One region of the Specibacter sp. BI4 genome, then DNA from elsewhere that is predicted to be linked to it. Evidence: predicted binding sites of a transcription regulator. Region 1 holds the regulator's gene; the other holds the start of a gene.
The links. Region 1 encodes LexA, which represses DNA repair genes until DNA is damaged. Its sites were predicted from a motif close to TCGAACANNTGTTCGA; they were not measured.
Positions count from the first base shown of each region.

Region 2: a site for LexA is predicted at 8,199-8,214, ahead of AC1L6K_RS06615 (Y-family DNA polymerase). Genes of this name have one in related genera too.

Region 1 is NZ_CM155265.1:3,444,325-3,460,185, forward strand. Features, by position in the region: gene AC1L6K_RS15750 (cation:proton antiporter) at 58-1,281, shown strand; gene AC1L6K_RS15755 (TrmH family RNA methyltransferase) at 1,389-2,300, opposite strand; gene rplT (50S ribosomal protein L20) at 2,366-2,749, opposite strand; gene rpmI (50S ribosomal protein L35) at 2,857-3,051, opposite strand; gene infC (translation initiation factor IF-3) at 3,155-4,342, opposite strand; gene AC1L6K_RS15775 (DUF1844 domain-containing protein) at 4,623-5,030, shown strand; gene AC1L6K_RS15780 (SseB family protein) at 5,142-6,032, opposite strand; gene priA (bifunctional 1-(5-phosphoribosyl)-5-((5-phosphoribosylamino)methylideneamino)imidazole-4-carboxamide isomerase/phosphoribosylanthranilate isomerase PriA) at 6,036-6,770, opposite strand; gene AC1L6K_RS15790 (hypothetical protein) at 6,849-6,998, opposite strand; gene hisH (imidazole glycerol phosphate synthase subunit HisH) at 6,998-7,678, opposite strand; gene hisB (imidazoleglycerol-phosphate dehydratase HisB) at 7,675-8,295, opposite strand; gene AC1L6K_RS15805 (histidinol-phosphate transaminase) at 8,454-9,566, opposite strand; gene AC1L6K_RS15810 (LysM peptidoglycan-binding domain-containing protein) at 9,713-10,285, opposite strand; gene lexA (transcriptional repressor LexA) at 10,562-11,305, shown strand; gene AC1L6K_RS15820 (GNAT family N-acetyltransferase) at 11,439-11,894, shown strand; gene AC1L6K_RS15825 (LysR family transcriptional regulator) at 12,075-13,007, opposite strand; gene AC1L6K_RS15830 (DMT family transporter) at 13,080-14,045, shown strand; gene AC1L6K_RS15835 (ATP-dependent DNA helicase) at 14,089-15,861, opposite strand, start outside.
Region 2 is NZ_CM155265.1:1,399,299-1,415,159, reverse strand. Features, by position in the region: gene AC1L6K_RS06660 (TetR/AcrR family transcriptional regulator) at 1-294, opposite strand, end outside; gene AC1L6K_RS06655 (NAD-dependent epimerase/dehydratase family protein) at 440-1,369, shown strand; gene AC1L6K_RS06650 (MarR family winged helix-turn-helix transcriptional regulator) at 1,366-1,866, opposite strand; gene AC1L6K_RS06645 (FUSC family protein) at 1,940-3,412, shown strand; gene AC1L6K_RS06640 (VOC family protein) at 3,416-3,775, opposite strand; gene AC1L6K_RS06635 (LLM class flavin-dependent oxidoreductase) at 3,785-4,774, opposite strand; gene AC1L6K_RS06630 (hypothetical protein) at 4,860-5,267, shown strand; gene AC1L6K_RS06625 (FAD-dependent oxidoreductase) at 5,251-6,360, opposite strand; gene AC1L6K_RS06620 (ribosomal maturation YjgA family protein) at 6,399-6,815, opposite strand; gene AC1L6K_RS06615 (Y-family DNA polymerase) at 6,902-8,179, opposite strand; gene AC1L6K_RS06610 (class IV adenylate cyclase) at 8,317-8,841, shown strand; gene AC1L6K_RS06605 (pyridoxamine 5'-phosphate oxidase family protein) at 8,838-9,473, shown strand; gene AC1L6K_RS06600 (hypothetical protein) at 9,658-10,185, shown strand; gene AC1L6K_RS06595 (putative immunity protein) at 10,275-10,790, opposite strand; gene AC1L6K_RS06590 (hypothetical protein) at 11,088-11,705, opposite strand; gene AC1L6K_RS06585 (LexA family protein) at 11,778-12,185, opposite strand; gene AC1L6K_RS06580 (LutC/YkgG family protein) at 12,369-13,043, opposite strand; gene AC1L6K_RS06575 (LutB/LldF family L-lactate oxidation iron-sulfur protein) at 13,040-14,590, opposite strand; gene AC1L6K_RS06570 ((Fe-S)-binding protein) at 14,587-15,384, opposite strand; gene AC1L6K_RS06565 (hypothetical protein) at 15,568-15,693, shown strand; gene AC1L6K_RS06560 (FadR/GntR family transcriptional regulator) at 15,731-15,861, shown strand, end outside.

The DNA.
Region 1 (15,861 bases):
TACCGGCCGGATGACCGCCTTCAGGACAATGCCTGATCTGCCCTGTTGCGTGTGGACATGTTGACCCGGTCTCCCGCCGGGACAAAGGACGCCGACATGTTCGACCTGCCGATAAGCATTGCCGTTGTCGCATTCATCGCCGCGGCATCGCCGATACTGGCCGCCCTCGCGGGCCGTGCTGTCAAGGTCCCGCTCGTGGTGTTCGAGATCCTCCTGGGCATCATCGTCGGCCCGGCCCTGCTCGGGTGGGTCAAACCCACAGCCTTCATTCATACGATGTCCCAGTTCGGCCTGGCCATGCTGTTCTTCATGGCCGGCAATGAACTCAATTATGCTGCCATCAAGGGCAGGCCGCTGCGCCGGGCGGGACTGGCCTGGCTCATTTCGGTGGCGGCGGGCATTGCCGCCGGCCTGCTCATCGTCCCGACCGTCGAGGCGGCAATTCTGGTCGGCATCGCCGTAGCCACAACATCGTTGGGGACCCTGCTGCCCATCTTGCGTGACGCAGGCGAATCACGGACGGTTTTCGGAAGGGCTGTGGCGGCGGTCGGCACTGTGGGTGAATTTGGCCCGCTGCTTGCCATCTCCTTGTTTCTGAGCGGCCGCGATTTCGGGGCCTCAGCCGTGATCCTCCTGGTATTCATCGTCATCGTTGCCGTGTCAATCTGGTTGACGGCCAGGGGCAGCCACCACCATTTCCACCGGCTGACGGCGGCGACCCTGCACGGCAGCGGCCAGTTTGGGGTCCGCCTGGTGTTGCTGCTGGTTGCTGGTTCAGTTGCGCTCAGCACCATCTTTGGCCTTGACCTGCTGTTGGGTGCGTTTGCCGGCGGCATTCTCTGGCGGGTCTTCATTGGCGGCGCCAGCCCCGGCGACGCAGCTGTTGTGGAAACCAAGCTCGATGCTGTTGCCTTTGGATTCCTCATCCCGGTGTTCTTTATCTACACAGGGCTGTCATTTGATCTCGATGCCTTGTTTAAGAACGCCTTCACCCTGGCGTTGGTGCCGATCTTCCTGATCGTGCTGCTCGTTGTTCGCGGGCTGCCCAACGTCCTGGCCGCACCCGAAGGGTCCCCCTGGGCTGACAGGTGGGCGATTGCGTTGTTTGGGGCCACGGGACTGCCCATCATCGTTGCCGTCACAGCCATTGGCGTGGACAGCGGGTACCTGCCGTCAGGGATCGCAACAGCCTTGATCGGGGCCGGGATGCTGTCCGTGTTGTTCTTCCCGGCCCTTGCCCTGGCCCAGGGTAAACGCAGGCCCAAGGCCGGGCCGGGCTGAACCTGGTGGCCCTCCCCGGTCCAGGGTTCACCGTCAAGCCACGGCGCAAGCTGCCGCACGCACCTGCGCTCCGGCCGCCGTCGGGCCTCACGGCCCGCTGTGATGCGTCAGTGCGCGCGCCGCTGCGCCCGGGCACTGGCGTAAAGGCACACGGTGGCCGCGGTGCCCAGGTTCAACGACTCTGCGGCACCATAGACGGGAACTGCTACGCGGTGATCGGCAAGCGCCTTCTCTTCCCCGGCCAGCCCCTGGGCCTCGTTGCCAAAGAGCCACATCGTGGGTTCGGCCAGGTCATAGGTGGCGTCGGGAATTTCCTGGTCAAAGGACCGGGCGGCGCTTTCGTCCTGGAGCAGGTCAAGATTCAACTGGCCGTAACCGTCGGCGGCGAGAATGCCAACGCCGGCGGCAGAAGCGGCCGCCACCACGTCTGCGAGGTCCGCACCAAGCACAACGGGCAGGTGGAAGATGGAGCCGGCAGTGGCACGCACGGCCTTCGGGTTGTAGATGTCAACGCTGGACTGGGAGAAGATCACGGCGTCGGCGCCGGCAGCATCGGCTGCACGCAGGACGGTGCCGGCGTTGCCCGGGTCCTGGACCCGGCACAGCATGGCGATCAGCTTGGGTTTGGCGGCAAGAACTTCGCTCAGTGGCACGTCCACAAAATTGCAGACAGCAACGATGCCTTGGGGTGAAACGGTGTCAGTCATGGCTGAGAGCACCAGTTCGCTGGCGATCCGCACCTGCAGGCGCGCGCCCGGGGCGGAGGCGGCGTCCAGCAGCTCGGGGTACTTTTTCAGGCTCTCAACCGTCGCATACAGGGCCTCAACCACAGGGGTTCCGCCGGCGGACAGGCATTCGCGGTGTGCCCTGAGGGCCTCCCGAACAGCCTGCGGGCCTTCGGCCAGAAACTGCCGGCGCTTTAAACGGCCCGAGCGCCCTACCAGCTTGGCAACGTCCCGCACCCGATCTGCTCGAGGGTTGGTCATTGCTTCTGCTGGCGGGCGCCCGGGTTCATTCATGCTTAGGACTTTAGCAGTCGCAGAGCAGGAACAAGGAACTGGGGGTTCCTGGGGAAATGCTGGAATTACTTGGCGGCCGGAGCTGACGTGTCAGCAGGCAGCGCACCCTTGGCGATGTTCACCAGAGCGGCGAAAGCACCGGCGTCGTTGACGGCCAGGTCGGCCAGCATGCGACGGTCAACCTCAATCTCAGCAGCCTTCAGGCCCTGGATCAAGCGGTTGTAGGTCAGGCCGTTGGCGCGTGATGCAGCGTTAATGCGCTGGATCCAAAGGCGACGGAAGTCACCCTTGCGCTTGCGGCGGTCGCCGTAGCTGTACACAAACGAGTGCAGCAGCTGCTCTTTGGCCTTACGGTAAAGGCGTGAACGCTGTCCGCGGTAACCCTTTGCGCGCTCAAGAACAACCCGACGCTTCTTATGGGCGTTTACAGCCCTCTTCACACGTGCCACGTGCGTACTCCTTCAATTTTAAAGATCCCAAGCCAATCATGCCGGGGAAGGCTTTGATGAATGGTGTCAGTTCCGAAATTGGAAATTCCACCGATTGACTTGCGAAATTAGATGCCGAGCATCTTCTTGATGTTGCGCACATCAGCCTTGGCGACCAGGAGGTCACCCTTCAGGCGGCGCTTCAAGCTGGAAGGCTTGTGCTCCAGGTAGTGGCGGCGGTTGGCCTGCTGGCGACGCAGCTTGCCGGAACCAGTCAGCTTGAATCGCTTCTTGGCACCACTATGTGTCTTCATTTTAGGCATGAGGACCTGTCTCCTTACGTATCCACCGGCGCTGCCTGTGGTTCTCTTGCAGCGACTGGTTGGGTCACTGTGTGGGTGTATTCACCGCTGAAAAGGTGAAACCTTATTCAGCCGAGCTGGGGGTTTCGGCCGCCGGTGCGCTCTTTGCAGAGGCAGGCTTGGTGGCCGGTTTTGCTGCTGCCTTGGCTGCCGGCTTGGCCGCAGGCTTTGCAGCTGCGGGCTTGGCCATCGGCTTCGGCATGGGGATGGGCTTGGCGGTGACAGGCTTCGGCGCAGCTACCGGCTTCGGTGCTGCGGCCGGCTTGTCGGCGGCCTTGGCAACGGGTGCCTTGGCTGCGGGTGCCTTTGCCGGTGCGGGGGCCTTGGCGGCGGGGGCTGCCTTGGCAGGTGCTGCCTTGGGCGCCGCAGTCTTGGCGGGTTCCTTGGCAGGTGCGACGGCGGCAGCCGGCTTTTCGGCCGGAGCGTTCACCTTGGGTGCCGGTGCAGTTGCGGGAGCTTCCGCAACAGCTGTTTCCTTGGCAGCGTCAGCTGCGGGAGCCTCGGTTGCCGGAGCTGCCGAGTCGTTGACGACGTCGGCTGCGGGAGCCGGGGCGTCCTCGTTCAGGTGCAGGCCTTCGGGCAGCAGGTCAGCCAGCGACTGGGTCATCGGCACCTTGTTGTCGCGGTCCACATCAACGCGGGCGGTGCCATTGGCAACCGCTTCGTTGTGTGCCTTGGCGTCGGCGCGCTGCTGGTTGCGGCGGGCTTCTGCCTTGGCTTCAGCCTTGTTCTTCAACGGACCAATAACCATGACCATGTTACGGCCGTCAATGCGGGGGCTCGACTCGATGATGCCAACTTCGGCAACTTCTGCGGCGAACTTCTGCAGGAGGCGGATGCCCATTTCCGGACGCTGCTGCTCGCGGCCTCGGAACTGGATCATGGCCTTGACCTTGTCACCGGCGCCGAGGAAGCGCATTGCGTGTCCGCGCTTGGTCTCGTAGTCATGGGTGTCGATCTTGAGGCGGAAACGGATTTCCTTCAAGACGGTGTTGGTCTGGTTCTTGCGGGCTTCACGAGCCTTGACTGCGGCTTCGTACTTGTACTTGCCGAAGTCCATCAGTTTGCACACCGGCGGCTTGGCCGTCGGCGCAACCTCTACCAGATCCAAGTCGGACTCTGCTGCTAAACGAAGGGCATCCTCAATGCGGACAACCCCAACCTGTTCGCCTGCTGGCCCAACCAACCGCACCTCGGGGACGCGGATTCGATCATTGATGCGTGGCTCGCTAATGTGTAGCTCCTGTTGCATAAGAAAAGGTGAATGCCACCAGCAACGGAGAAGGCCCCCAATTTGCTGATGCAATGGAGGCCTCGAATGATCGGCGCGGCATCCCGGTCAAAGGGAATTGCCTGCCCTCCCCCAAGGGAAAGCGCCAACCTGAACCAGACAACGCCAAGAATGGGTCGAAAGGTGGGAGAGGACTCCACTTGCAAACTCGCTGCCGCAGCAATCCTGTGCCCTGTGATTTTCATCTTCAGGACGCACGATAAATAACAGCATCGAGTCGGTCTGTGACAAGCTTAGCAGCATGAGTACCCCAGATAATAATTCGGACACCCGCAACACGTTTCAGGCAGCCCCCGAGGAGGCCCTGACGGACACAGAAGCAGCATCGGTGGTGCGTGACATCGCCGAAGTTCCGGCCATCGAAGTCATCACGACGGCGGCCGTCCACCTCATGAGCGCGGCGGCAGTCAAGTGCGGCCTGGCCGCCGGACCCGACGCGGAGGAGCTGAAGGACCTGGACGAGGCCCGCAAGCTCATCACGGCCCTCGCCGGGTTCGTCACCGCCGCAGCCCCCGAAATTGGCAGCCAGCACGCCGGTCCCTTGCGCGACGGCCTGCGTTCACTGCAGCTCGCCTTCCGCGAGGCCTCGGAATTCCCCGACGCACCGGGCAAGGGCCCGGGCGAAAAGTTCACCGGCGCGGTCAACTAGGCTCCGGCCCCTCCCCAAGCCAAAATCCAGTTTGCAGTAGTTGGACGGAAATCACAGTTTTTCGGTGATATGCGTTCAACTACTGCAAACTGGATTTTTTGTTGCCGTAAATCAAGCCTGCGGGTCCCGGCTGCGCAGCCGGATCTGGACAGAGTCCACTGCGTAGGCAAAGCCTTCATTCGCCGCCCAGAATTCCTGCAGGCGGGCAAGCAGGCCGTCTATTGCCACCTGGTCAAGGCCGGGCAGCAGGGTCAGGGTGACGCACAGCTCCGGTCCGGTGCCGCCGCCGGCAACCAACCGTCCGGACGGATCAGCGGCTGTGTCCCACTGGGTGCCGATGCCTTGTCCGGGGCTTGCGGAAATGCCTGCCACCAGGGGGTGGTCCAGGGCTGCAAGGGAAAGTTCAAGCACCTCGGCAACCACCGGGTCGGCGTAGCTGGGACGCCAGTCGCGTTGTTGCGCGAGAGCCCACATGGCCGGCCTGCGGACGACGAACGGCCGTTGCGACCCGGGATCCACAACCATCAGCTGCGCTTCCTCGGCCACGGCTGACAGGGCGGCGCGCGCAGCGTACACGGCCACCGGCCGCGCCCCTGGATGCCACCGGGTCAGCGCCTCGGCGTGGGAAAAGGCCGGCAGCGCCCGCCGCCCGTCGGGACCCTGCAGCGTCACCAGGGCCATGTCCGACTCCTTGTCGGTGACCAGGCCGTTTTCCCCTATCGCCTGCTCCGCGAGCTGGGCGACAATCGGGATGAAGACGCGGGCGTGGGCCAGCGCTGCCACGACCTGCGCTTCGGTTCCGTCTCCCGAGGCAAGCGCTGCCAAGGCTGCGGCGTAGACGGGGTCCATGGCGCCGTCATCGGTGTCAAAGTTGTGGTACTTCTCCTGCGCCGGCAGATCGCGCCCGGCCCAGGGCTGCCCGGCCGAGTCGGTGTTCCCGCCGGCACCGGCCAGGGCCGCGGCAATGTGTCCGGGCAGCGCCTTCTTGGGCAGCTCGGTCATGATTTAGCGGCGGCCGGCAACGTCAAGGGCCTGCGGCAGGGTGAACTGGCCGGAGTAGAGCGCCTTGCCGATGATTGCCCCTTCAACGCCCTCGCCGACGAGTTCGCGCAGCACGCGCAGGTCCTCGAGGCTGGAGATGCCGCCGGAAGCCACCACGGGCTTGGCTGTGCGGGTGCACATTTCCCGCAGCAGTTCCACGTTGGGCCCGCGCAGGGTGCCGTCCTTGGTGACGTCGGTGACGACGTAGCGGGCGCAGCCGGCGTCTTCCAGGCGTGCCAGAACTTCCCAGATGTCGCCGCCTTCCTTGGTCCAGCCGCGGCCGGCAAGTGTGGTGCCGCGCACGTCCAGGCCGACGGCGATCTTGTCGCCAAAGCGCTCGATCACCTTGGCCGTCCATTCGGGGTTTTCAAGTGCCGCAGTGCCAAGGTTGACTCGGCCCACGCCCAGTTCCAGGGCAGCCTCCAGGGAGGCGTCGTCACGGATGCCGCCGGAGAGCTCGACCTTGACTGTCAAGGCGGCGACCATTTCGCGCAGCAGGTGCACATTGGATCCGCGCCCGAAGGCTGCGTCGAGGTCAACAAGGTGCACCCATTCGGCGCCGTCGTTCTGCCAGTTCAGGGCCGCTTCAAGGGGCGAGCCGTAGCCGGTTTCCGAGCCTGCCTCGCCCTGCACCAGGCGGACCGCCTGTCCGTCGGCAACGTCTACGGCGGGCAGCAATTCCAAAATGGGGGTGGTCATGGGGTCCTCAACGTCATTTGATCTGTGGATGTGAAGTGGCCGCGGGGCCGCGGCCTGCGGCACGCTTGCCGGGTGGAGCTAGAGCGTGAATAAATATGCCGCCACCAGCGACATGACAGCCAGCAGGGCGAAACTGATGGGAATCCACCGGGCGGACTTTTGTTGGTAAAAGGTGTAGGCCCCGCCGATGAGCAGCCCGGCCAGTGCCATCAACAGCAGCGACCACATTAGTTGTCCGCCTTGGCCAGCGATCGCACCCAGTTGCGCAACAGCCGTGCTCCCGCGTCTCCGGACTTTTCCGGGTGGAACTGCGTGGCGCAAAGTGGCCCGTTTTCAATGGCGGCGATGAAGGGTGCACCGTGTTCGGACCAGGTCACCAGTGGCGGGCGCATCTTCGGCTGGAGGACTTCGAAGTCCCAGGCCTGCACCCCATAGGAATGCACGAAGTAGAAGCGTTCACTTTCAACGCCCTCAAACAGCATGGAGCCTTCGGCGGCTGTGACGGTGTTCCAGCCCATGTGCGGGACGACGTCGGCGGGCAGCAGCTCCACGGTTCCGGGCCACTCCCCCATGCCCTCCTCGTGAACGCCGTGCTCGACACCGGCGTCGAAGAGGACCTGCATGCCCACGCAGATGCCCAGGACAGCACGTCCGCCAGCGACGCGGCGCCCGATCATCCGCAGGGCGTCAACGTTTTTCAGTTCGGCCATGACTGAACCAAACGCACCGACACCCGGAACCACCAGCCCATCGGCGTTGAGGACGTCATCAGCCTTGGCACTGAGCGTCACAGCCGCACCGGCACGTTCCAGGGCCCGCACTGCCGAGCGCACATTGCCCGAACCGTAGTCAAGGACAGTGACAGTGGGCTGTGGTGGGGCTGGCTTCTCCGTCGCTCCGGAGCTCACAAAAGACCCTTCGTGGATGGAATCCCGGTCACCCGGGGGTCAGGTTCGACGGCCGAACGCAGCGCACGGGCAAAGGCCTTGAACTGCGCCTCGACGATGTGGTGCGGGTCCCGGCCGGCGATGAGCGTCATGTGCAGGCAGATTTGCGCGTGCAGCGTGATGGCTTCAAAGACGTGGCGGGTCAGGGAACCCGTGAAGTGGCCGCCGATAAGGTGGTATTCCTGGCCTGCGGGCTCGCCGCCGTGCACTAGGTAGGGACGGCCTGACAGGTCGACGACGGCGTTGGCCAGCGCCTCATCCAGCGGCACTGTGGCCTCGCCGAAGCGGCGGATGCCGGCCTTGTTGCCCAGCGCCTCCTTCAGCACCTCGCCAAGGGAGATCGCAACGTCTTCGACGGTGTGGTGCGCATCGATGTGGGTGTCGCCGGTGGCTTTGATGTTCATGTCGATCAGGGAGTGCTTGGACAGCGCCGTGAGCATGTGGTCATAGAACGGCACCGACGTGTCAATGGTTGACGTGCCGGTCCCGTCGAGGTTGATTTCAACCATGACGCTCGACTCACTTGTCGCCCGCTCCAAGCGGGCTGTTCGTCCCTGGCTGGGCGTGGTCTCAGTCATTGCAGCAGTCCTTTGATTTGTGTGCGCCATCCCGCGCCCGTGTGCAGGGCAGGGTTGGGCGCGCGGTCGATCCTCGGTGATTAACACCAGTTTAGAAGAAAAGGCAGGGGAAAGCCCAAACAGTCCCGCACCAGGGCTCTTTTCAACGCACGACGGCGTCAGGCAGCCGTGCCTTGGCCGGCGAGAAAGGTGCGCAGCCCGGTCAGGAACGCGCTGGTTTCAGCTTCCGTGCCGGCGGTGACGCGCAGGTGGCCGGGTATGCCGACGTCGCGAATCAGAACTCCCTGGGCCAGCAGCGCCTCCCACACCTCATGGGGGTTATCCAGCCCGCCAAAGAAGACGAAGTTGGAGTCTGACGGTGCGGGAGTCAGCCCCAGCGCCGTGAGTTCGGCGACAATGCGGTCGCGCTGGACCTTGATCTGCTCAACGTTGGCCAGCAGGGACGCTGAATTGCGCAGTGCAGCCACTGCTGTCGCCTGGGTGATGGCGGAGAGGTGGTACGGGAGCCTGACCAGGCGCAGCGCGTCGGCGACCTCGGGCGCCGCGGCCATGTATCCCAGCCGGGCGCCGGCCATGGCAAACGCCTTGCTCATGGTGCGTGAGACGACCAGGCGGGGGCGGCCCTCGAGCAGGTTCAACGCGCTGGGCGTGCCGGCGTGGGAGAACTCAGTATAGGCCTCATCCACGATGACGATGGCTTGCGAGGCTTCCCCTGCCTCGTAAACGGCCTGCACAACGTCCAGGCCAAGGGCCGTGCCGGTGGGGTTGTTCGGTGAGCACAAAAGAACGATGTTGGGGGCCTGCTCGCGAACCTGCTCAGCCGCCGATTCGGCGGACAGGCTGAAGTCCGGCGCCCGCACTCCGGCGATGTAACCGGTTCCGGTGCCGCTGGCCAGCAGCGGGTACATGGAGTAGGTGGGAGGGAAGCTCATGACGGTGCGGCCAGGACCGCCAAATGCCTGCAGCAGCTGCTGCAGAACTTCATTGGAACCGTTCGCCGCCCACAGGTTGTTTTCATCGAGCCCATGACCCAGGTAGGCAGCCAGCTCCTGGCGCAAGACGGTGAATTCCCTGTCAGGGTAGCGGTTCAGGCCGTCAAGCTCTGCCGCCACAGCCGTGAGGATGGCTTCCTTGGCGTCGGCCGGGACACCGAAGGTATTTTCATTGACGTTCAGGAGCACCGGCACGTCAATCTGCGGAGCACCGTATGGGTGCTGTCCGCGCAGATCGTCACGGAGCGGCAATTGGCCTAAGAGTTCAAACTGATCCATGGCACAAGCTTAATTGGCGACCGGACCAAATGCCGAAACGGCGACACCATGCGGACATCTTTGCGACAGGTGCGGGCACTCGCGGCACAGCCGGCGGGCGCTGCTGCAGCTCCCAGACTTTATCTGGGGCGTGGAACGTACAGGCGCTACTTGGGGAGGGGGACGTACAGGCGCTGGCCGGCCTGCAGGACTCCGCTGCCCAGCTCATTGAGCGCCACAATTTCACTGACAACGTCACGAATGTCGCCATGCGGGTTCGAAGCACTGGCAATGCTCCAGAGATTGTCGCCCGGCAGGACGGTGACTGACACGGCGTAGTCGGCCAGGTCCACGGCCGCGTACGCGGCGGAGGCCTGGGCCGGGGTGGCGATGGAGCCAAGCCCAATGGCCAGGGCGGCAAAGACCATTACGGCGGCCGTGAGGATGGCGGGGAGGCCAAGGAGCACCAGACGGCCGCGGCGGGTGAGCTGGAGCCTGGCCCGGCCACCATCATTCATGCCCGGGCCAGCCTGCGCCGAACCCAAAGGCACCGAACCGACTGGCGCCGTAACCGAACCGGACTGCATCCGTTCGGGCTTCGCGGAGTCGGGCCTGAACGCCCTGCCGCCGGCAGCGGCTTCGGTGGCCGGCTGAAAGCGCCACGGTCCCGTGCCGCCTGCCGCCGAGTCGTTTGTGTGCCTGCTGCTCAGGGTTGGTGCTGAGATAACCATTGCATTCATGATTTCTGGTCCTTTCGCCGTGGATCTAGATCCTTGGCCATCAACATCCGTCGGATCAAATTTCCATGCCTTATATCTTCGATAGAACGTATGTTCTAATTAGCTACTAGTACAGTTTTAGCACCTATGGACGACACTTGCCAAGGGCTGATAGAACAAATGTTTGAAATTGCTTCGTTTGTGGCTTAAACTTGTGAGACAAGGATTGGCCGCTAGATGCAGTCCACCAGCAGGCACTGACATTGTTCAGGGCAGCCACGAAAGGACCCGGGAACCATGGCGCTTCCAGAACCTCCGCACCGCATCCCCCAGGCGCCCAGCCGCGCCGGAATGAAGGGGCTGACAGTTCGGCAAAAGAAAATCCTTGAGTGCATCCAGCGCTCCATCGCCGACAAGGGCTACCCGCCCTCCATGCGTGAGATTGGTGATGCGGTGGGGCTTGCGAGCCTGTCAAGCGTCACGCACCAGCTGACGCAGCTGGAACGCCACGGCTATTTGCGCCGCGACCCCAAACGTCCCCGCGCCATGGAGGTCCTCATTCCGCTGGTGCTCGACAGCGGCCAGGTTGAGATCGAGGGTGTCAGTTCGCCCTCCAATCTGCGCAGTTCAAACGGCCTGAACTTTGCCGAACTCAGCAGTTCCTCGGACACGGCGTTCGTCCCGCTGGTCGGGCGCATCGCAGCCGGCGGGCCCATCCTGGCCGATCAGTCGGTCGATGACATCATGCCGCTGCCCCGGCAGATTGTGGGCAGCGGTGAACTGTTCATGCTCAGGGTTCAGGGCGATTCCATGATTGACGCAGCCATCTGTGACGGTGACTGGGTTGTGGTGCGCCAACAAAACACGGCCAACAACGGTGAAATCGTTGCTGCCCTCCTCGAAGACGAGGCGACAGTGAAGACGTTCCGGCAGCGCGACGGCCACACCTGGCTGCTGCCCCAGAACACCCGCTACGAACCCATCCTCGGCGACCACGCAACCATCATGGGCAAGGTTGTCTCGGTGCTTCGCAGTCTCTAGCACCACTCCTGCAGACAGTGCGGCGCCCCGGCCAAGTGGCCGGGGCGCCGCACTGTTCACTCTTGTTTTTGTTTGCGTGGCATCATCTCCCACATATTTCAGGATGCCGTTGGTGGGCGCATACCGTTGAGCCATGATTAATCTTGTGCCCGCGGGCCCCGCCGACATGGATGAAATCTCGGCGTTCCTTCGCACCGCCGATTTGACGCTCAGCGGCCTCGATTCACCGTCGGTGCACTTGTGGATCTCACGGGATGCCACAACAGGACGGATTTTCGCGTCAACTGGTTACGAAAGCAGCCACGACGGCAACCATGCGCTCATACGCAGCGTCGCCGTCGCTCCGGAACTGCGTGGAACAGGAATTGGGCTGGGGCTCGCTCAATTTGCCATGGACCGGGTCGTCGAAGCCGGCGCCGACCGGGCCTGGCTGTTTAGCCGCAGGTCGGGGCCGTTCTGGCAGAAAGCCGGGTTCACGTCTGCAGACACGAATGCTCTTGCGGTCGCCCTGGCCTCAACACACCAGGTTCAACTATTTACCGAAACCGGCCAGCTCGGACGCGAAGTCGCTTGGAGCCGGCAGTTGTGATGCAACGCCGGCACGACGCCTCATGGAGTGTTCCGTTACGGACATGAAGCCCGACGCGGGCTCCCTGTCGGCCGGGCGAGAACAGCGCCGGCACGATCGCTGCCGGCATCGCCTAAGCCGCACCCCAGACTCAGTGGATACATGCATTTACGGGGAATGAGGCCCAGCCCGGGGGTGCAGTCAGCGCGCTCCTTCTGCGCGGCGGCGTGTCTCCTCGGCGATCTCGATGAGACGCTCGATCACGGTGCGCGTGCTCACCCGTGCCCGCGCTTCGGGCCTTGTCAGGATTTCGATGTGCCGGCCAATGTCGAGCCCCTCGATCCGGCGCAGCACTACCTGCTCCCGAAAGTGGGGCGCCAGTCCTGTGTAGCGCGGCAGCAGGCCCACGGCGCGAGTCTCGGCGATAATGGCCGCCACCATGTTGAACTCATTGACCCGGTGCGTAATCTGGATCGGGGTGCCCGCGCCTGCAGACATTGCCTGGACGAGGAGTGGTTCGAGGGCAAATCCTTCGTGCGCCGCCACCCAGGTTTCTGCCGCTAGATCGGCCAGGCGCACCGTCCCATGTTTCGCCAGTGGATGGTCACGGTGAATGGCCAGGTCAATCGGTTCCTGCAGCACAGGCGTGGCGTGCACCCTGCGGGCGGGCCAGGGTTCGGACATCAGCGGACGGTGGGCGATCACGACGTCGTGGTCGCCCACCAAATCGACGAACTCGTTGACCGATACGTCCTCGTCCCTGCAATGCACCCTCGGCCCGTCGGGATCGTTGAGGCTTCTGGCGATAAGCTCCGGGAACCAGGCGAGACCGGCGCTGTGAAAAGCGGTGACTGAAACGAGTTCCTGTCGCGCCAGGAGATACCCTGTGACGGAGTTCTCTGCGCGTGCGAGGGCTTCCAGCACTTCACCTCCGGCATCGGCGAGCCGTTCGCCCGCCGGCGTGAGTATCAGCACTCGACCCCGCTGCTCGGTGAGGGGAATTGACACTCCCCGTTGCAGGGCTGCGAGTTGCTGGGACACCGCAGACGGAGAAAGGTGCAGGGCCTGTGCCACAGCAGTGACGGAGCCGCGGTCCCTGAGTTCGCGCAAGGTTCGAAGATGATGAACTTCCATGAAGCTCACCTTACGGGATATTGAAGATAGTGCCTGTTGTTCTGCACGGAGGGTTGTCAGTACGGTAAAAGCATGTCCTTCGCATCCCCCTCCACCCGTCGACTGCTCCCCGACGCCGTACTCCTGATCGTGGCAATATTGTGGGGCGGAAGCTATCTGGCGACTCAAGACCTGGCGGTGGCCTCATCCGCGGCTGCGGTGATGTGCGCTCGTTTCGTTCCCTCGGCGGCAATCCTGCTGCTGGCGCATTTCGCCCGGCCAAGAAATCGGCTCCGGGACTCGGCATTTCCCGGCATCCTGCTTGGAACCCTACGGGCGGCCACCATAGCGCTGGAAACCATCGGCGTCACTCTCACGAGTGCGACAAACGCCGGGCTCATCATCGCCCTGTCCATTCTGCTGACCCCGTTACTCGAGTCCGCTCTCACCAGGAGACGGCTCTCCCCTGCGTTGGTCGGAAGCATCCTGCTTGCCCTCCTCGGCATTGCGCTGCTCGTGGGTGGCAATGGTTTCTCCGGGGTCAACCTCGGCGATGGACTCATGCTTGGTGCTGCAGCAACACGGGCCCTGCTCGGTGTTGCCGAGGCATGCTTTACCGTCAACAAAAAAGCCAACGTGCTGGGGCTGACCACCGTCGAGATCACATTTGGCGCGGTCATATTCGCCGCCTGGGGCGGAAACTCACTGCTGGCGCATCTTCCGGGCTTCACTGTCGCGAATTGGCTCACTATTGCCTACCTGTGTCTGGGCTGCACGATCCTGGCGTTTCTTGGGCAGCTCTGGGCAACGAAGCACACCTCGGCGTCACGAGCAGGCATGCTTCTCGGCACCGAACCTGGCTGGGCCCTCCTCGTGGGAATGCTCCTTGCCGGAGACCGGATTGGCACGCTTGGCTACCTGGGGGCAGCGGTGCTTCTCGTGGCCACCTGGTGGGGGGCCCGTGCCGAACAGCGCTGGCGCGGGAGTGGCTTGCCACACCGGGAGATCACCGTAGCCGCGTCGGCCGTAACCGCGTTGCAAGGTGCGGCCGACGACTGAGCCCTGTTGGGCCGGTGACCAATGGCCGCGCGCGACCCGTCAGCTATTTGCCCGACAGCCTTGTCAGCGCCGACAAGGCCACCGCCCTGTCCTTGGTGGCCCAGAACGGCGGCAGGGCCGCCCGCAGGAAGCCGCCGTAGCTGGCGTTCGCCAGCCGGGAGTCAAGAACAGCCACCACTCCCCTGTCCTCACTGGACCGAATCAAGCGCCCCACACCCTGTGCCAGGCGCACAGCCGCATGCGTGGCCGAGATGGCGATAAAGCCGTCGCCCCCACTTTGCGCCACTGCCCTTGCCCTGGCCGTGACCAGCGGATCATCCGGGCGGGGAAAGGGAATCCTGTCAATGACGACAAGCCTGCAAGAGGCGCCCTGCACGTCAACGCCCTGCCACAGGGACATGGTGCCGAACAGGCAGGTGTCAGCTTCGTCGGCAAATTCCTTGATCAGCCCCGCCATGGATGAATCACCCTGGCACAGAATTTTCACCTTGAGCTTCTTGCGCAATTTCTCGGCCGCATCCTCCGCCGCCCGCCGCGAGGAGAACAATGCCAGCGTGCCTCCGCCGGCAGCCGTGATGAGCGCCGCCAGTTCATCCAGCTGTTCCGGTGACATCCCAAATCCCGGCTTTTGCAGGTGGGCTGCAACATACAACATGCCCTGCTTGGGGTAGTCAAAGGGCGAACCAACGTCCGCCCCTGTCCAATTGGGCGCACTGGGACCCAGCAGTCCCAGGCCTCCGGCAGTGGCCTGGAATGATTCGCCAATGGCCAGCGTGGCCGAGGTCAGCACGACTGTGCGGTCTGCAAACAAGCCTTCGCGCAGTTTCATCGCCACGCTCAGGGGCGCAATGTTGATGACAGCGGGTTCGTTCGGATCAGCCTTTTGGTAACCCTTGCCCGGTGTGAATGTGCCGGGCCGTGACGCCCACACAACTTCCCGCGCCTCGTTTGCCGCCAACAGGCGCTCACAGAGGTCGAAGATCAGGTTCAGGCGGGACCTGGCAATGGAACGTCCACCGTCAGCCGTGGCGCTGCCTTCCGGCTTTGAATCCGACAGCGCCGCCCGGACGGCGTCGCGCACCTGGCCGATGACCTGGCTTTGGGCATCATTGAGCCCGTTGGGCAGCAGCCCTTCAGGGGTTCCCGCGAAAACCAGGTCAAGGGCTGCTGCACTTGCGTGCAGCGCGTCCACCGAAACACCTGTGTGCTTGCGGGTGCTCGAGGCAGCCGCCTGGACCATCTGGACCGACAGCTGTCCGGTGACGGCACCTGTCACCCGGTCCTGGAGCTCATGGGCCTCGTCCACGACCACCAGGTCGTAATCGGGCAGGACGGCGATGCCTTCAAAGGCACTGATGGCCAGCATGGCGTGGTTGGTGACCACAATGTCCGCTTCGGCCCCTCGGGCGCGGGCCAGTTCGGAGAAGCATTCGGTGGCCAACGGGCACTTCTGTGCCCCCAGGCATTCCATGGACGTGACGGAAACCTGCCGCCATGCCTTGTCGGTGACGCCGGGAGCAAGTTCGTCCCTGTCCCCGGTTTTGGAGTCCTGTGCCCATTCGCGCAGCCGCACAACTTCCTTGCCCAGCTGGGACGTGGGACCGGAGCTTGCCCCCGGAAGGTGGGCGACGCTGGTGTCTTCGCCCAGGTTGAACAGGGCACCTTCCCCCGTGTCTTCGGTCGGGAAACCTCCACCCAATTTGTGTTTGCACACATAGTTGCTGCGCCCCTTGACCAGTGCCACGTCAATCGCACGCGGCAGCAACGGTGCCAGGGCAGCCAACAGCCTGGGTACGTCGCGGCCAACAATCTGGGC
Region 2 (15,861 bases), 2.0 Mb from region 1:
GACCGCTCGGCCCAAGGCCCGGAACTGGGCCGCATGATCGCCTGCAGGGACCTTGGCCAGCGCCTGGTCCACGGCATCGCCGAGGGCGTTGTAGCCGTCCACCACAAGCAGTGTCAGCAGTTCGTCCCGGTTCTTGACGTACCTGTAGACGGCCGACGAGACCACGCCCAGATCGCGGGCCACAGCGCGCAATGACAGCCCTGCTGCGCCGTGCACCTCCAGGTGGCGGCGTCCAATGCTGACGATGTCGGCCATGGTTTGCTGCCGTGCCCGTTCCCGCGGTGTTTGTGTCATGGCTCCAGTTTTGGCGTAATCGAGACCACCGTCAACTTAAGTGAGCAGTGCTCTTGACTTCTCCACGGCAAGCGGTCGACAATTAATGAGAGAGCACTGCTCTCGAGTTAATGCACTTCCACCATCTACATGAATTGAGCACGCCATGGATGCCATCAAAATTGTCACGGGCGCGGGCCCCGTCGGCTGGACAGTCGCCAACCAACTGGCAAACGCCGGACACCGCGTGCGCGTTTTGACCCGTTCGGGTTCCGGTCCGGTGCACCCGCTGATCGAACGGCGCCGCGTTGACGTGGCCGAGCCGGCGCAGCTGCAGGCCGCGATGACGGGTGCGGACGCCGTCTTCCACTGCATCCACGGCTCAAAATACAGCGCGGATGCCTGGCAAAGGGAACTTCCCCGCGCGGAACGTGCCGTGCTGGCCGCGGCAGGCGGGGCGGGCGCCGTCGTGATTTTCCCGGAAAGCCTCTATTCCTACAGCGTCCCGGAACAGGTCATGACGGAAGACAGCCCGCGCCTGGCAAGCGGCGGGAAGCGCGGCATCCGCACCGGACTGCTGGCCGCCCGGGCCGCATCGGACACCCCGACAGTCAGCGTGGTGGCATCCGACTTCTTTGGCCCGCACGTGCGCAACGCCCACGCCGGCGACCGCATGGTGCCGCTGATCCTGGCGGGCAGGCGCGTGCAGGTTGTGGGCAGCACGGAAAAGCTCCACTCATTCACCTATGTCCCGGATCTTGCGGCTGCCATGATCCAGGCGGCCGCCCGGCCGGCACTCTGGAATTCGGTGCTGCACGCGCCAAGCAACGAGGCCCTGCCGCAGCGGGCACTGGCCGGGGCCTTTGCTGCCGCGGCGGGGGTGGCGGCGCCCAAGGTCAGTGCAATACCGGGCCGGGTCCTGAGGGTGGCGGGGCTGCTCTCCGCCAATATGCGTGAGATGGCGGAGATGCTGTACCAGTTTGAAGAACCGTTCATCATGGATTCCTCGGCCAGCCAGGACCTGCTGGGCCGCTCCCCCACGTCTTGGGAAAGGGCCGCAGGGGAAACCGTGGAATGGTGGCGGAAGCAGGCCTAGTGGCCCGCCTCCACCGCGAGCGCAACCTTCCGCAGCAGGGCGGCCAGCTGCACCCGCTCCTTGGCAGTCAGCCCGGACAACATGTCCCGGTCGCTCTCCAGCAGGCGCGGAAACTCGCTGTCGACCAGGGCTTCGCCCGCTGCTGTCAGCTGCATGAGGACCACCCGGCCGTCCCGTTCCCAGGGCAGGCGTTCCACGAGTCCGCGCTTGACCAGGCGTTCGGCGTTCTTGGTGGTGGAGGCGCCGCTGAGCATCGTGGCGGCGGTGACTTCGCTGGCGCGCATGGGGCCGTCACCGCGGGCCAGGGTGCACAGGACGTCGAATTCAGCCCGCGTCACCTCCGCAGGCAGCAGCTCCCGGCCCGCCCGCTGGGACGCCAGGGCGCCAATCCGCCCGATCCGCCCCATGATCTCAATGCTGGCCACGTCCAGCTCCGGCCGCGACCGCGCCCAGCCCTGGCGCGCCCTGTCAACGAAGTCCACTGCCTCTGCTTTCATGGAACCAGTCTAGAGACAACACTCACATACCCAGCATCTATTTTACTAGTAAAATACTTAGTAGACTGGAAACATGAGCACTCCCACCCGTTTGCGCCACACAGGCGCCGCCCTGACCCATACACTGTCGCCCGCCACCTGGCGGAGCGCTTTTGCCGTGCGCCCGGCGGATGCCATTTTCACCACGGCCATCAAGGTGGGAGTCGCAGCGTCGCTGGTGCTGGTGGCCGGCGGCCTGCTGGGGCAGCAGCAGTTGGCCGGGATCGCCGCACTAGGCGCACTGACCAGCGCTTTTGGTCGTTACCAGCCGTACTGGCGGCTGGCCCGCATGATGGTCGTCGTGGGTCTGGGGATGCTCGTCGCCACGGCCATCGGCACGCTCCTTGGCGCCGCAGGCATGCCGATGGTGCTCCAAATCGTCATCCTCTCAGCCCTTGCGGGTGTGGCTGCCCACATTTTCTCCGCCTTCCGCATTTCCGGTCCGGGTGCCGTCATTCTGGTCTTCGCGGCCGGAGCGGGTGCCAGCTACACCCACGACCTCGCGACCCTGCCCGCGCCCTTGATCGCCATGGCCATCGGTGTGGTGGTCGGCTGGCTGGCCGCCATGTCCCCGGTGTTGCTGGTCCCAATGGCCCCCTCCCGCCTCGCCGTTGCCCGCGCCATCGCCGCCGTCATTCGCTTGGACACGGACGACGCCGGCACGCACCGAGCCGCTGCCACGGCGGCCTTGCGCTCGGCCCGGGACTCGGTGACCCTGAGCGCCGGCACCCTGCGCGGCCACAGCCCACGCTCGCTGCGCCTGCACCGGGATGCAGACCGGCTGCAGCTGCTGCTGGACGAGGCCGAGGCCGTGCTGGCCCGCTTCGATGCACCCCCAGGTCAATCACACGCGGCGGCACTGGCCCGCCTGGCTCAGCATGAATCGGAGCTGCGCAAGATGCGCGGCATTCCTGCCGGTGCCCGGCCGGATCTGGCAGCAACCGACCCGACAGGATCCAAAGCGGCAGCACCAGGCACGTTGGCGGCACCCCTGGGGTTCCTGGCGGGCGCCCGCGCGGAGCTGCGCTCGAGGGCCAGCATCCACCAGGCCCTGCGCATGGCCGCGGCCGCGGTGCTCGCTGGCTGGGCCGCCGTCGGGCTGGGTTTTGACCATCCGCTCTGGGCAACCATGGGCGCCGTCGCCGCATTGCAGGGGATGAATTATGCCGTCACCGTCCAGCGCAGCATTCAGCGCCTGGTGGGCAATGTGGTGGGCGCGGCCGTGGCCGTGGTGCTGCTGTCGATGTCGCTGGGGTTTTGGCCGTCGGTGGCCTTCGTGGTGGCGTTCCAGATCCTGGCGGAACTGCTGGTGCTCAAGAACTACACCTTGACCACGATCGCCGTCACGCCCATGGCTTTGATCATGACCGGCCTCGGCTCACATCTGGGTCCGGAAGCCGCGTTCAGCCGCGTGGCGGACACGCTTATTGGCGTGGTGATCGGCACCCTCGTGGCCGCCCTGAGCATTTCCAGGGCAGACCGCCACCACCTGCCAAAAGATTCCTAAGGGTCAGGACTGGCAGAGGCAGAACGGATGCCCGGCCGGGTCCAGGAATACGCGGAACGTGGTGCCGGGCTGAAATTCAGCCTTGAGCGCCCCGGTGCGCAAGACCTCCGCCTCGCCCGCATCAAGGTCGTCCACCACCACGTCCAGATGCATTTGCTGGGGGTGTTCCCGGCCCGGCCACACGGGTGCCTGATAGTTGTCGACCTGCTGGAAGGAAATGGAGTTGCTGCGGTCCGCGGGCCGAATCTCCACCCAGCCGTCCTCTGCCGTGGTTTCCCAACCCAGCAGTGCAGCATAGAACGATGCCAACAGGGCTGCGTCGGGGCAGTCGATGACCACTCCCGGGTACCGTGCAATTGCCATGCCTGAACGCTACACCGACGGCGCCAATTCCATAACCCCCGCCAGCAGTTCAAAGCTGCGGATCCAGGCGGGGCGGTCAGTGACCTGTGTGGCCACGATGAGTTCGTCGGCGTCGGCCGTTGTGGCGAATTCTTCCAGGTAGGCGCGGGCCACCGACGGCGTTCCGATGGCTGCATAACGGAACATGGTGTTGACCTGCTGGCCCGCCGGGGAGTCGAGCAGCAGGTCCATTTCGGCCTCGGTGAACGTCTGTCCGCGGCCCACGAGGGAAACCACCCGGCGGCGCCTCGCGTCCAGGGCCAGCCGGTCCGCCTCTTCCTGGGTGTCGGCCACGATGGCGTTGACGCCGGCAATCACGTACGGCTCGGCCAGCGCAGCGGAGGGCTTGAACTCGCGGCGGTAAATGCGCACGGCGTCTTCCAGCGCCTGCGGGGCAAAGTGCGAGGCAAAGGAGTACGGCAGTCCCAGTGCCGCAGCCAGGTGCGCACCGAACAGCGACGAGCCCAGGATGTACAACGGCACGTTGGTGTCCTTGCCCGGGTAGGCGTTGACACCGGAGATGCGTGTCTGGCCGTCAAAGTAGGCCTGCAGTTCCTGCACGTCGGAGGGGAAGGTGTCAGCCGCGGAGGGGTCACGGCGCAGCGCACGCATGGTGTTTTGGTCACTGCCCGGCGCGCGGCCCAGACCCAGGTCGATGCGTCCCGGGTGCAGCGTCTCCAGTGTGCCGAACTGCTCGGCGATCTGCAGCGGCGAATGGTTGGGCAGCATGATGCCGCCGGCACCGAGGCGGATCGACTTCGTGTGGGCGGCCACGTGCGCAATCAAGATGCTCGTGGCAGACGACGCGATCGAGGGCATGTTGTGGTGCTCGGCAAACCAAATCCGCTTGTACCCCCACCCTTCAGCCTTCTGGGCCAGCTCCACCGATGAGCGGAAGCTCTCGGCAATGCCGTCGTCGCCGACATGGGCGAGGTCAAGGATCGAAATGGGAAGTGTCATGGGTGCTGCCTTTCAAAGTGGTCTCCCTTGGGCCAACCCCAAGGTCCCCCGGGATATTTCCAACCGGGCGCTTTAGACTCGTCACATGGAATGGTTCTGGACGGTTCTTGTCATGCTGGGCATGGTTGCGGCCGCCATTGCTGTCATCTCCTGGTTCCAGCGCGGCATGGCCAGGCCCGGAGCACGCGAAAACTTGGGCGCGTTCAGCGGCGCCTTGGGTGGCCTGGACGAGGTCTTCAATCCGCACGCCGCCACAGCCAGGCTGGAGCGTGAAGAGCAGTCCCGACAGCGCGCGCCCATCCCCTCCCCCGGCGACCTTCCCAACGGCGTCATTTTTGAAATGGACGACGACGGCGTCCCCACGAAGGTGGTCCTCCGAGCCTCCGGCGTGGGTCCGGACGGCGAACCCGCACCAGAGCCTGGGGCCGCTCCCGTGCCACAGGCCCCGGCCCCGGGACCGGACAGGCACTCCCGGATTAGGCCGGAACGCTGAGCCGGTCAAGGGCGGCCGCCGCTGCTGCCCGGCCCGCCCGGTTGGCGCCCAGTGTTGAGGCCGAGGCCCCGTAGCCCACCAGCAACAACCGCGGCTCGCGGGCGACCTTCACGCCGTCCATGACGATGCCGCCGCCGGGTTCACGCAGTTTCAGCGGCGCCAGGTGGTCCATGGACGCACGGAAGCCAGTGGCCCACAAGATGGCGTCCGCCGCAAAGGTGCTGCCGTCAACAAAGAGTCCACCCTCCGGGGTCAGCCGCTGCAGCGGTCCTCGCGACACGAGGGTTCCGGCGGCAATGCCGTTTTGGTACTGCTCCGTAAGTGGCAGCCCGGTGACGCCCACGACACTCAGTGGCGGGAGGCCTGCGGCCGTGCGCTCATTGACGCGGCGCTCAACATCACGCCCCCAGTCGGGGTTGAATTCGCGGCTCGTGAACTCTGGCGGGCGCCGTGTGGACCACGCGGTCTGCACGCCGGCCTCGGCAAGCTGCAGCAGGAACTGCACGGCCGAGGTGCCGCCGCCAACCACCAGCACGCGCTGGCCCGCAAACTCCTGTACGGAGCGGAAACCGTGGGTGTGCAGCTGGCGGCCGGCAAAGCTCTCCACGCCGGGGTAGTGCGGCCAGTACGGCTTGTCCCAGGTCCCCGTGGCGTTGATGACAAGGCGGGTTTCGAAGGCTCCCCGGTCCGTTTCCACCACCAGTGGCGGGCCGGCAATGTCGGCGGGGACACCGGCGTCGTCCTCAAGAAAGAGCATGGCTGAATCCGCAATGAGCGGGCGCACGGCAAGCACCTTCACGGGCCTGTGCACCGGCAACTCAAAGGTTTTCTCGTAGCTGCCATAGTACCGAGAGACCACCGCGGACGCCGGCTCGACGGGATTGGCCGGCGGAAGTTTCATGCCGGGCAGGTCGTGGATGCCGTGCGCGCCGCCCAGGGTCAGCGATGGCCAGCGGTGCAGCCAGGCGCCGCCGGGTCCGGGGTTGGCGTCCAGCACCACGAAGTCGAGCTCCGGCCGGAGCCCCTGACGCGCCAGGTAATACGCAGCCGACAGTCCGGCCTGACCTGCACCAATAACCACTACGTCCAGCATTGTGCCTCCTATAGTGGGGAACCGGCCGGCTGGCGGCACTATTCCGGCTGTGGTGCACCCCACTGGCTGCCGCGCCGGGAAATGGCCATGTCGGCGAAGCAGACGGCCGCGGCCCCCACGGCGTACGCCACGAGATCCAGTGCGGAGAATGTGGTGCCAAAGACCAGGCGCGAAGGCGGAAAACTCATCGCGAGCTGTTCGGGGATGCCAGTCAGTTGTGCGAGTTCAACGAGGGAGCTGAGCGCGAAGGCTGCGAGCGCCAGCCAGTGCCGCCTGGCCGCAGGCATGATGAATGCGAGCACCAGGTAAACCAGCACGGTGTAGAGCGCGTCGGTGATGAGGTTGGCGAAGCCCCCGGGCACGAAGAAATGGAGCACCAGGCCGAGGATGACCGCATCTCCGGCTGCGAGGAACAGCCAGAAGCGCCGGGGTTTGGCGGTTTTCACTTGATTCATGGGCTTGAGTCTAATGGCGGTTCATCGCCATCAGCTCTCGTCACACATAGCGTCCGGCTGCAAGTGGCGGACGGGACGGAACTCGCTCAAGCCCGCACCACCGGCAGTTCGCGCCATTCCGTGGTGTACCGCGGCGAGGAGTGTTCGCGCTTCATCGACCACTGCGGCGCCTCGGCCAGCCCGCCAATGCCGATGCCGATGGCCATTGCGCCGAACCTGCTGCGGACTTCCCCCAGCACTCCGCCTACGTCCGGCGGCTGCGAGTCGGCGCCGAACACGTCAAGCATGCCTGCTCCCGACGCCGGCTCAAGTCCGTTGAACATGACCCCGGCCCGCAGGTAGGAGGCCCCGGCAACGGCGCTTTGCCTGATGGCGGCCACGGCGGCCCGGACCAGCACAATGGGATCCTGGGTTGGCGTCGCAAAGCGGATGGTGGCTGCGGGGAAGCTGCCTTCCCCGGCGGCGAAGCGGCTGGTTCCGGCCGTGACCGTCATGATTGCAGCCCGCAGCCCTTCCGCATTGAGCCTGGCGGCGCCGCGCTGGGCATACACGGCCATGACCTCCTCCATGCCGGCCACCGTAGTGACGGGCTCGGAAAAGCTGCGGGAGAACATGATCTGCTGTTTGTCCACGTGCTCTTCCGCGTGCGGAATGCACTCGGTCCCATTAAGCTCCATCACGGTGCGCTGCAGCACGACCGAGAATTTCTTGCGAATCACCGCCGGGTCCGCGGCCTTGAGGTCGGCGATGGTTTCAATGCCCATCAGCTTCAACCGGGCAGCCGTCTTGCCGCCCACTCCCCACAGGCCGGAGGCCGGAACGCGTGACTGGATTCCCGCAACATGCCCTGCCGGCATGGCGTCCAGCGCACACACCCCGCCCAGCGCCGGGTTCTGCTTGGCGATCCTGTTGGCAAATTTGGCCTGCGTCTTCGTCGCGGCCACACCAACGCAGACGGGCACGCCCACGTGGCGCATTACGGCAGCCCGGATGTCGCGCGCGGCTGCCTGCAGCTGTGCGGGGTCCCCCACGAGCCCCACGAACGATTCATCGATGGAGTACACCTCCTGCCACGTACCAAAGCGGCCCACCACTTCCATGACCCGGGCACTCAAGTCCCCGTACAGTTCATAGTTGCTGGAGCGCGCCACCAGCCCCCAGTCCCTGGCCTGCGATTGGAGCTGGAACCATGGCGTCCCGGTGGCGATGCCAAGTTCCTTCGCCTCCGCCGAACGCGCCACCACACAGCCGTCATTATTGGAAAGCACGACGACGGGTCGGCCTTCCAGCTTGGGGTCAAAGACCCGCTCGCAGGAGACATAAAAATTGTTCACGTCCACCAGGGCAATGCGGTTGTTGCTCATGGCTTCATTCTTTCACGATCCGAACATTTGTTCGACATTTTGGCAGGAACCCAACCCTGCCACTTTTACGGCACCAATGCGATTTCAGGACCGAAGAAAGCTGCGCACTCGGAATCGTTCCATGGTTGAGTTGTGTCATGCCAGAAAACATGGAGATCAAGGCGCGTTTGGACAATCTCGAGGCACTGCTGCCGGTCATTGCAAGGTTGGCGGACGAGGGCCCCGATATCGAGCTGCAGGACGACACGTTCTTTGCCTGCGACAACGGACGGCTGAAGCTTCGGGTCGTGGACGGCGGCCGCGGTGTATTGATCCACTACCGCAGGGCGGATGAACTGGGCCCCAAGCCTTCACACTACGAGTATTCAAGCACGCCGTCCCCGGACACACTTAGGTCTGTCTTGGCACTGGCCTATGGTGAAACCGGTCGGGTGCGCAAACATCGCACCGTCCTCCGCCTGGGTCATGCACGCATCCATCTTGACCGTGTTGACGGCCTCGGCGATTTCCTGGAGTTGGAGCTCCCGATCGGTGACGGCCTGACGAAAGAAGACGCGGTCCTGGAAGCGAACAGGCTGATGACCGAGTTGGGCGTCGGAACTCCTGCCCTGGTCGACGGAGCCTACGTGGATCTCCTTGCCGCCCGGCAGGCGGTTGGATGAACATGGCGGTCCCTGATGAGGGCCTTCCGGGCCCCGCCACCGTTTCCCCCGGTTCTTGTGCTCGAAACGGGGACGGCCTGGCCCTGCGGGACGAGCTTCGTTCACTTCCCTCGATTGTCGGGCGGGCCCCGGACTTCGACGTGCAATCGGCTCCGGCGAATCCGCGCGGGCTGTTTCTGGACTGGCTGCGGTACGCAATTGACGCTCAGGTGCCAGAACCCCACGCAGCCACGCTTTCAACCGTCGATGCCGGCGGGATGCCGGATGCACGGGTGCTGATCGTCAAGGACGTGACCGACGAATGTGGTTTCTTGATCGCCACCGGCGACGAGTCAGCCAAGGGAAACCAACTGCGCGGCAATCCACAGTGCGCCCTCACTTTTTATTGGGGTCCGCTGGCCGGCAAAGCTCCATTCTCGAGAGCGAAGCCGCCCATGCGGCACTGCTTGCAGAGGCTGTCGCCGCCCTGGAATCCAATGCACACCTCGTGTCGCCACACTGGTCTGTATGGACAGTGGTGCCCGTGGCGATTGAATTCTGGCAGGGCGACGCAGGCCGCAACCACCAACCCCTCCGCTACCTCCGCGAAGGGAATGACTGGCGCATTGATTCGCTCTGGTCATGACAAATGACAAGTATTGCTGCGCCTCCCTTCTCCGGCGACGGGGGCGCGGTCAGGAAGGTGCCACGGGACGCACCCGTCGGGTGGGCTTGAAGTGGGCTGAATGGAACGGTCCTTGATTTTGGTCCAGACCCTAATGGGTGAACGGCCCGGCGAAACCGTTGGCGACCTCGTAAGACAAGGAAGGCCCTGGAATGAAGGACTGGCTCCGGCAGCACCGGGTGGGAGTGTTTCTGTCTGGCCTTGCCCTTTTGGCAGTGGCCCAATTTTGGGTTCTCCTGGCCATCGGAACCTCTTGGCCCGACGCAACGGCCCGAACGCTCGTCAACGCCTTGTTTGGTGCCGGCCTCCTGTACCTCGTGGTGAGAAACGACCGAAAGCAAAGGATGTCCCTGGAGAAACAGGGCATCTTCGCGTACATCCGCCACCCTGGCTCGCGGCCGGGGACATTGGGTGACTTGTGGGCCGGCGGGACTGCAAGCTGTCACATAGGACAGCTCGTCTTCCAAGAAGCCATGTCCGGGACCGATGTCGCGCTGGGCAACCCCACAAAATTCGACGTCGTCGCTGCAACCGAGGATCCCCGGCAAGCCACTAACGACAAGTCCAACCCACTGCCGTCCAGCCTGCTGATCCAGACGTTCATTTTGCCTGGCGGAACCGTTGAAATCGCTGCTGAACCCGCTGCACTTGCAAGGATTGAACAGGAAATATTCGCCTAGACTCCCATCGCGTAGTCCCCTTCCGGTGGAATCCGCCGCCTGCCCGCAGCGTAGGCTCCAGGCAAGGTGCGTTGGCGCTCGGCCTGCGTTCAGTTGTCAAATACCGACCAGCAAATGTCGTTGCGCAACCGCTGGTCGTCAATTACGAGCTCACGAATCGCTTGCGAAAGCTGGTCACGCTGCCACTCGCACTCGGCTCGTCCTGCGTCGTCAGCCCGGGCATCAGGGGCTGCTGCTCGCACGGCTTTGATTGCATAGGCGGCAGCACCCAGTTCGTGGGCTGCGACGTGCGCGACGGCCCCGGCCTGGCCCGCAGCGTAGGCGGCAAACCGGGCAGCTCCCCGCAGGTCCCTGGCCGCGCCCATTGCATGTCCGCCCGCCGCGCGAGCCTCCATCATCTTGACCTCACCACGCACCCAAGCACGGGCATGCTCGATCGCCTGACGGGGCCGGGGGTCTTTCGGTTGAGCCACCTCAAATAAGGTGAGAACGTGCTCCGCGCACGATGCCGCCCACAGCGCCAGAAGCTGGTGATCCTCATCGGTCAGGCTGCCACCCCGCCGGATCGTCACAAAGCGCGGGTCACGGACCTTCGGCAGAATCATGTTGACATTCTACTGACGGGGCCTCGCGCGGCCGTGCGGCAGTCAGGCGCCGAACGAGCATGGCTGTTTAACCACCAGACAGGCCCGGGCCGGCAAAGCCGGAATCACTTCTGCAGACACTGCTGAGCTCATGTTGACGGCAGCTGCGGACGCATCGGCAACAACACCGAGCCACCACGGCGGAAGACGACGTAACGGATGGCGGTGAAAGAGTTCGTCACAGGCGTTCCTCTACAGTTACTTATACCTTCCACAAACCTTAGCTACGCCGATTCAGTCGTCTGCCCAGAGCCTCATCTAACGGCAGTCAAAGTCATGGAATACAGGCCAGACAGGGTCGTGACCGTTGCCGCGCACCATCAGGAGCGCACCCTCGGCAGTCCACTTGAATTCATATGTACCGGAGTCAATCGGACGGTAGCCGTCATCGGCCGTCCAAGAACTGACTGAGCGTCCGATACCGCCAAACCCGACTGCATACAATTCACCGCCGCCGGCAAAAAGGAATGAATCTTCCCGCACGACAGCTTCGCAGAAGCCTGGCCCGGAGGGCTGCAAAACTGTGTAGCGTGCCTCAAAGGCTATATCGCCCAATCCAAGAAAACCCGTACAAACAACAGTCACCACGACAAGCGCGCCCCACCAGCCCGAACGCTTCCGAGGCGGGCTCGCCCCCGCGGCACGATCCAGCCGCCGGCGCACGGATGCCCGGATGACAGCAATCACCAGCGCGGCTGAGAGAAAAATGGAGCTGACAACCCAGCCCGGCGCAACCATCCCTCCCCACACCAACAAGAAGCCGAACATTCCACCCACGGCGGCCACGCCAGACAACAGCAGACACCCCCGGGCGGTTGCGTCGAAGCGTTTTTCAACCATCGACCGAGGCCTGAATGATTCTGTGGTGGAGGGCATTGGGCAAGTCTAGATGCACGCCCGGCGCTGTGAACCCCCGCAACGAGACCCTTGGGCGCAGGGACAATGCAGTTAAACGTGGTGCAGGCAGCGGGTGACGACGCCCCACACCGAGACCTCACCGCTCAAGGCAACCACCTCGGCCGAAACCGGGGACGGGGCATTGGCTGGTTGGGTTGTGAGTGAGCTCACGCCGTCGATCTTCAAGAGGCGGCGGATCAGCAGTTCACCTTCGACGACGGCGACCACCACGGAGCCGTCACGCGGAGCAAGCGCCCGGTCGACGATGATTTCGTCGCCGTCGGCAATGCCCGCACCGGCCATGGAATCGCCGGACACGCGCATGACGAAGGTACTGGTGCGGTCGCGGATCAGGTGGCGGTTGAGGTCGATCCCACCGTCGAAGTAGTCGCGTGCGGGCGAGGCGAACCCGGTCGGCTCGTTGGGCTGCTTGCGGGCTGCCGGATCCACACCAAACACGTCACCACCGCCTAGTACAAAGATTCGAACACCCAGCATAGCACTGCGGAACGGCGCACCGCCCGGCGCCGCCTGCTCAGGCGCTACCCAGTCGAGCCCTGCCGGCGCAGGACGGAGGGGCGCCGAACGAGGCGATGCGATGCAGTTTTCCGCAACCGCAGGTTTGGGAACCCCCGCCGGCCGTTACGTCAGGATGATGACGTCGAGGGTGCGTGGGCCGTGGACGCCCTCGACACGTTCGAGTTCGATGTCGCTTGTGGCGCTGGGGCCGCTGATCCAGGTTTGGGGCCTGGTTGCCTCCAGCCGGGCGATGGCTTCGGGCAGCAGCTCCACAATTTGGTCGGTGCTCAGGAAGCAGATGTGCCTGTCGGGGACGAGAGAAATGATGCGCCGGCCCTGGTCGTCGCTGCCATCGAGCATGATCGTCCCGGTTTCCGAGACAGCCACCGCGGCAGCCGTCACAACGGCGTCAACCGCGTCGAGTTCGGCGATACTGAGACGGTGCCCGGGCCCGTCAACATGCACAGCCAGCACCCCGGCGTTGTTCGCTCCTGCGCCAGTCCCGGCGTCGTCCTTCCCGGCGGACGGAAGGGCGGAAAGCCAGGACTCCGGCAGGCCGTGCGGGACCACAATCGAGGCGGCACCGGCCAGCAGTTCGGCCAGCTTGGCGGGGGCCTCGTCGGCGGGCGTGACGAACACGTTCGCCTTGTAGTCCACGAGCCGGTCCACGAGCTGCTCGAGCCGCTGTTCCTCGCTCATGTCCGAGCTGCGGCGGTACTCGCGGGGCACCACGGGGGCCTCCGGCGCATCCCGCAGGGCCGCCTTGATCCGGTTCATGATGTCCTCGCGCGCGCTCATGCCTGTTCCCCTTCGCTGCTGTTTCCGGTGCTGCGGTTTTCCGCACTGCCGGGCACGACGGCGGCACCTGGCTGGTGTTCCTTGGCCCACCAGTGGCGGAACGACTGCGTGGGCGGTGCGGGGATGTCCCTGCTTTGGGTCCAGCCGCCGGCGATGCCCGGAAGCTTTTTGATGACCTTCTCGCGCCCGGCGGCCAGCTTGCCCAGGGGCAGTCCCTTTTCCAGCAGGCTCAGGTGCGCACCGCTGGCGAACGCCCACTCGGCGCCCTTCATCATCAGGTCCATCTGCGAGGGGACCTTGACCTTGGCGCGTTTGGAATCAACGTCCTCCCCGCGCAAGTGCACCAGGATCTCGGGAATGTTGATCTTCACCGGACAGGCGTCAAAGCACGCGCCGCACAGTGAGGAGGCGTAGGGCAGGGAGTTGTTTTCCTCGCTCTTGATACCTGTCATGAGCGGGGAGAGGATGGCGCCGATGGGGCCCGGGTAGGTGGAACCGTAGGCGTGTCCGCCGGTGCGTTCGTAGACGGGGCACACGTTCATGCACGCCGAGCAGCGGATGCAGTTCAGCGCCGTGCGGCCCATCTCATCCGCGAGGGCGGCGGTGCGGCCGTTGTCCAGCATGACCAGGTGCACGTTCTGCGGGCCGTCTCCGGGGGTGACCCCGGTCCACAGCGAGGTGTACGGGTTCATCCGCTCCCCCGTGGAGGAACGCGGCAGCAGCTGCATGAACACTTCCAGGTCGCTCCAGCTGGGCAGCAGCTTTTCGATGCCCATGACGGTGATGAGGGTTTCCGGCAGGGTCAGGCACATGCGCCCGTTACCCTCGGATTCCACCACTGTGAGCGTGCCGGTGTCGGCCAGGCCGAAGTTGGCGCCGGAGACGGCAACCTTGGCGGTCAGGAATTTCTTGCGCAGGTGCGTGCGGGCGGCCTCGGCCAGGCGGGCTGGCTCGTCCGTGAGGTTCGGGTCCACGACGGGCATTTCGCGCAGGAAGATCTCGCGGACCTGGCTGCGGTTCTTATGGATGGCCGGGACCAGGATGTGGCTGGGCTTGTCATGGTCCAGCTGGACGATCAGCTCGGCCAGGTCAGTCTCAAAGGCGGCGATGCCCTGCTCTTCCAGATACTCGTTGAGGCCGATCTCCTGGGTGGCCATGGACTTGACCTTGACGACCTCGGTCTCCCCGGTTTCCCGGATCAGCGCCGTGACAATCTCATTGGCTTCCTGGGCGTCGCGGGCCCAGTGGATGATGCCGCCGCGGGCGGTAAAGTTCGCCTCGAACGTTTCCAGCAGGGCGGGCAGCTTCGCCATGGTGGCGTTCTTGATCGCAGCCCCGGCGTCGCGCATGTCTTCCCAATCCGGCAACTCCGCCACAACCTTCAGCCGCTTGTCCCGGATCGTGTGGGTGGCGTGGCCGAGGTTGGCGCGCAGCTGCGCATTGCCGAGCTCGCGGTGCGCGGCCTGCGGGAACGGCTCTGTGGCATTGAGGTTGCCGTGGCCAAAGACAGGCAGCGAAGGCATGCCCAGGAAAGTGTTGCTGCTCATCGCCTGCTCCCCGCCAAGGTGATCCCGCCGGTGACGGTGACGGGGTTTTCCAGCGTGCTGGCCAGGATCTCGGCGAAGTGGAGGGTGCCCACATCGCTGCCCTGCCGGGACAGCCCGCCGCCAATGTGCAGGAGGCAGCTCGCATCACCACCGGAACACAGCTCGGCGCCGGTGCCGCAAATGTTGGCCGCCTTGTCCGCGTTCATGGCGCTGGAGACATCAGCGTTCTTCATCGAAAACGTGCCGCCGAAACCGCAGCACTGGTCCGCTTCCGGCAGCTCCACCACCTCGATGCCACCCACACTTTTAAGCAGGTTCAGCTGCCGGTCCTCCAGGCGCAGCAGCCGCATGCCATGACAGCTCGGGTGATACGTGACCTTGTGCGGGAAATACGAACCAAGCTGCTCGCCAGCGTCTGTGACGCCAAGGACGTCCGTCAGCAGCTGCGACAGCTCATACGTCTTTGCACCAACCACCGCGGCCCGGGCCTCCAGCACCGCATCCCCACACCGGCGGGCCACCAACTCATGCTGGTGCTTCACGCTGGCAACACAGGACCCGGACGGCGCCACCGCGACATCGTAATCATCAGTGTCGAAAGCCTCCACATGGTTCGCCACCACCGTGCGGGCCTCCTTGAAATAACCCGAATTCACATGCATCTGGCCACAGCACGCCTGACCAGGCGGGAACACAACCTCGTGCCCCAACCGCTCCAAAAGCGCCACAGTCGCACGCGCCGTCCGCGGATACATGGCATCAACAATGCAAGTGGCGAAAAGCGCAATTTTCATGGGACTATCCTTCGACAATAAACTCAACGATGTGGTCTGACCATACCCGTCCCCAGATTCAAAGTCCAGTAAAAAGTTCACAAACAGTGAGATGGGCCACGCAAATTTTGAAATTCAGGATAAACCTCCCTTCTCGGATCATGGTGGGCAGGCTTCCGTTTCTCCTCACAAGCCGCCGTCCCCATGGTCCACACCGTCTGGAGCATTCGATGGACAGGGGCGACCATCCTGCTCACGCCGACCCGCGCCATGAACCCCTCCGGCCACATCGGGTTCGGTCAGGTCGTGGTCATCGGCACCTGGGCGTGATGCCAAGAAGGACGTGGGCCCATGGCAGGATGGGACCGTGATTGATAAAACGAGAAAGGCTGCGGGCCCGCGCGCCTATGAGGCGGTCTTGGCGAGCATCGAGACCGAACTGCGGTCCGGGCGGCTGAACATCGGTGACCGCCTCCCTGGGGAACGTATGCTCTCCGA